Regions from separate parts of the Pseudomonas sp. LBUM1671 genome, predicted to be linked through region 1. Evidence: predicted binding sites of a transcription regulator. Region 1 holds the regulator's gene; the other holds the start of a gene.
The links. The regulator sigma-54, encoded in region 1, starts transcription at its own class of promoters, with help from an activator protein. The targets are predictions, from matches to a motif close to ANTGGCATNNANNTTGCTNT.
Positions count from the first base shown of each region.

Region 2: the regulator sigma-54 is predicted to act here: its motif matches at 1,292-1,311, upstream of flgB (flagellar basal body rod protein FlgB).

Region 1 covers NZ_CP166782.1:968,323-970,522, forward strand. The annotation lists gene ptsN (PTS IIA-like nitrogen regulatory protein PtsN) at 1-21, opposite strand, end outside; gene hpf (ribosome hibernation-promoting factor, HPF/YfiA family) at 34-342, opposite strand; gene ACA060_RS04250 (RNA polymerase factor sigma-54) at 417-1,910, opposite strand; gene lptB (LPS export ABC transporter ATP-binding protein) at 2,095-2,200, opposite strand, start outside.
Region 2 covers NZ_CP166782.1:4,657,009-4,659,208, forward strand. The annotation lists gene flgD (flagellar hook assembly protein FlgD) at 1-379, opposite strand, end outside; gene flgC (flagellar basal body rod protein FlgC) at 395-838, opposite strand; gene flgB (flagellar basal body rod protein FlgB) at 842-1,249, opposite strand; gene cheR (protein-glutamate O-methyltransferase CheR) at 1,614-2,200, opposite strand, start outside.

The DNA.
Region 1 (2,200 bases):
GATGCTTTCAAGTCGGATCATGGGTAGGGAGTGTTAACGACCGGTCGCGCCCTGGAGGAGGCTTTGGGTCTTTTCCTTATGCTTTTTGAGTTGTTTATCCAGCTTGTCGGTCAGCGCGTCGATCGCCGCATACATATCGGTATGCTCCGCGTTGGCGACCACTTCATTGCCGGGAATATGCAGCGTGGCTTCGATTTTCTGCTTGAGCTTTTCGACCGTCATCGTGACCTGCACGTTGGTGATCTTGTCGAAATGCCTCTCTAATCGTTGGAGTTTTTCGCCGATGTAGGTGCGAAGAGGTTCGGTCACTTCCAGTTGGTGTCCACTGATGTTGACTTGCATACAGCTTCTCCTTCGTTGCCAGTGCATAAAGCGGCAGGCAGAAATGCCTGCCACTGGAACGCTGTGGCGTGGCTCTACATCAACCGCTTGCGTTCGCTCGAAGGCGCGATCCCGAGGGATTCGCGGTACTTGGCGACGGTGCGGCGAGCCACCTGAATGCCTTGTGCCTCCAGTAAACCAGCGATCTTGCTGTCACTCAACGGCTTTTTCTGATTTTCCGCAGCAACCAGTTTTTTGATGATCGCGCGGATCGCTGTGGACGAGCATTCACCGCCTTCGGAGGTGCTGACGTGGCTCGAGAAAAAGTATTTCAGTTCATATATGCCCCGAGGGGTATGCATGAATTTCTGTGTGGTCACCCGGGAAATCGTCGATTCGTGCATGCCTACCGCTTCGGCGATGTCATGCAGGACCAGCGGTTTCATCGCTTCGTCGCCGTACTCCAGGAAGCCGCGCTGATGCTCGACGATCTGGGTGGCTACTTTCATAAGAGTTTCGTTGCGGCTTTGCAGGCTTTTGATGAACCAGCGGGCTTCTTGCAGCTGATTGCGCATGAAGGTGTTGTCGGCACTGGTGTCGGCGCGGCGTACAAAACCGGCGTATTGAGCGTTGACCCGCAACCGTGGCACCGATTCCTGGTTCAGCTCGACCAGCCAGCGCTCGTTGTCCTTGCGCACGATCACGTCAGGGACAACGTACTCGGCTTCACTCGACTCGATCTGCGAGCCCGGACGCGGGTTGAGGCTCTGCACCAGTTCGATCACCTGGCGCAGTTCATCTTCCTTGAGCTTCATGCGGCGCATCAGCTGGCTGTAGTCGCGGCTGCCGAGCAGGTCGATGTAGTCGGTGACCAGGCGCTTGGCTTCAGCCAGCCAAGGCGTCTTGGCGGGCAGCTGGCGCAGTTGCAGCAGCAGGCATTCACCCAGGTTGCGGGCGCCGATGCCGGCCGGCTCGAATTGCTGGATGCGGTGCAGGACGGCTTCGATTTCGTCCAGTTCAATGTCCAGTTCCGGATCGAAGGCTTCGAGAATTTCCTCGAGGGTTTCGTCCAGGTAACCCTGATTGTTGATGCAGTCGATCAGGGTCACGGCGATCAGGCGATCGGTGTCGGACATCGGTGCCAGGTTCAGTTGCCACAACAAATGGCTTTGCAGGCTTTCGCCGGCCGATGTGCGGGTGGTGAAATCCCACTCGTCGTCATCGCTGCTGGGCAGGCTGCTGGCGCTGGTCTGGTAGACGTCTTCCCACGCGGTATCGACAGGCAGTTCGTTGGGAATGCGCTCGTTCCAGTCACCTTCCTCGAGGTTATCCACCGTCGGGGCGGTTTCCTGGTAGGAGGGTTCCGAAACATCGGCGTTGGGGAGCTGTTCGGCTTTGTCGGCCAATGGGTCGGCGTTATCGAAGTCGTCGCCTTCTTCCTGGCGTTCGAGCATCGGATTGGACTCCAGGGCCTCCTGGATTTCCTGTTGCAGGTCCAGGGTCGACAATTGGAGCAGGCGGATGGCCTGTTGCAGCTGCGGTGTCATCGTCAGCTGCTGGCCCATTCTCAAGACTAGCGATGGTTTCATGGCAGGGGCTTAACACCTTATTCGCCGGCGCACATGCGCCATCCACTACAGGGCGCCGGAGCGCCAAACATAAGCAAATTATATGCCCGAAACTGCAGCGTTTGCCTAGAGCGCTGTAACAATAAAAAAGTATTGATTTTTTATCGAGACGAGCGCTCGGACAACCAGCCAGACACGTCAGCGCTTACAGGCGGAACTCGTGGCCCAGATACACTTCTTTGACCAGTTCGTTGGCCAGGATGGTGGCGGAGTCACCTTCGGCGATCAGCTGGCCATCGTTTACGATGTAG
Region 2 (2,200 bases), 2.7 Mb from region 1:
TGGAGGTATCGACGACGGCTGTGTCGGTCTGCGCAACCACCGAACGGCCCACCAGCGAGGACGCTTGCAGCGCTTGCGAGGAGTTGTAGTTGCCGGCAATGCCGCTGACCGTATCGTTCAGCGTGGTGATGCCTTCCAGGCTACTGAACTGTGCCAGTTGCGCTACAAAGTCACCGTTGTCCTGAGGCTCGAGCGGGTTCTGGTTCTTCAGCTGGGTGACCAGCAATTGCAGGAACGCATCCTTGCCCAACGCCTGCTTGCCGGTGGCGCTGTTCGTCGCCGAGGCCAGACCGTCGCTGCTGGTGTTATTGGTCTTGACCGAAGAATTGGCCAGGACGTCCTTGATGCTCACGCCGCTGGTGGTATCGGTAACACTCATCTGAGTCGCCCCTTATCACTGACCGAGGGTCAGGACCTTCTGCATCATGGTTTTGGCGGTGTTCATCATTTCGGCGTTGGTCTGGAACGAACGACTGGCGGAAATCATGTCGGCCATTTCTTCGACGACGTTGACGTTCGGGTAGTAGACGTAGCCCTTGGCATCGGCGGCTGGATGGTTCGGCTCGTAACGCGCGTCAAGGTTGCTCTGATCTTCGACCACGCCCAGCACTTGCACGCCTTGACCGGCGGCGTCCTGGTTCTGGAACAGCGAATCGCTGCCGCCGCTCTGGCCACCCTGGAACATGGTGGCGAACACCGGGTGACGAGCGCGATAGGTCTGGTCGATGCTCGATGAGACGGTTTCGGCGTTGGCGATGTTCGAAGCCACGGTGTTCAAGCGAGTGGTCTGGGCGCTCATGCCGCTACCGGCAATGTTGAAAACACTGGATAGAGACATGAATTACTCTCCGCGCAGGGCTGACACCAGCCCTTTGAATTTGCTGTTGAGCAGGGTGAAGCTGGCCTGGAAGCCCACGGCGTTTTCCGCGTAGTTCGACTGTTCCAGTTGGGCGTCCACGGTGTTCTGGTCGATCGACGGCTGCATCGGCGTGCGATACATCAGCGACTCGTCGCCATTGCCAAGGCCTTCGGCCTCGATATGGCGGTTGTTGGTCATGTTCAAGGCAAACGTGCCGCCCTTGGATTTCTCGTTCTGTGCGGCGAGCACTTTGGAGAATTCCAGGTCCCGAGCCTTGTAGTTCGGGGTGTCGGCGTTGGCGATGTTGTTGGCCAGGACTTCGGCACGCTGGGCGCGGAAGCCCAGGGCTTGTTCGTGGATACCGAGCGCTTTATCGAAGCTGATGCTCATGTCGGGAAACCTTCGGGTGACCTGATTTTTCGTAACAGAGACATAGCAAGCCGCGTGCCAATTCAAAAAAGCCCGGAAACCGGGGCTTTGCGGGCAGTGGCAAGGCGGCAATGCCAGAAAAGCGGCAACCGATTTCCGCCGCCTGCCGCTTTTCTGCCGCTTTGCGCAATCAGAAGAACACCCTATGACCTGTGGGAGCGGGCTTGCCCGCGATGGAGGTGTCACAGGTTGCGTTGATGTCGACTGATACGACGCTATCGCGGGCAAGCCCGCTCCCACAGGGGTATGTGGTGTTGGTGAGATATTGGCAGGCAAAAAAAACGGGAGCCGCTGAGGGCTCCCGTTTTTTGATGCTGCCAACCAATCACTTCGCCTGGTAAATGATCCCCGGGCTGCACTGGACCATCTGGTAATGATCCGGCAAACCGTTCAGCGCTTCGGAGGCGCCGAGGAACAGATAGCCGCCCGGCTTGAGCGTGCTGTGAATACGCAACAGGATGTCTTTCTTCACCTCGGCGGAGAAGTAGATCAGCACGTTGCGGCAGAACACGATGTCGAACTTGCCCAGAGCCGCGTAGCTGTCCAGCAGGTTGAACGAGCGAAACTCCACGCGACTCTTGATCGGCGCCTTGATGGCCCAGCGTCCCGGCCCTTTCGGGTCGAAGTAACGCTGAAGACGCTCGGGCGACAGACCACGACCGATGGCCAGACTGTCGTACTCGCCGGTCTTGCAGTTGGTGAGCATGGTGCCGGACAGATCGGTCGCGACAATTTGCGCGCCCATCTTCAACTGGCCCATGTTGACCCGCTCGAACTCGTCGATCGACATCGACAGCGAATACGGTTCCTGACCCGACGAGCACGCCGCCGACCAGATCCGCAGACGCTGGCCGGGGGCCGCCTTGATCGCTTCGGGCAGCACCTTGTTCTTCAAGACTTCAAACGGATAGG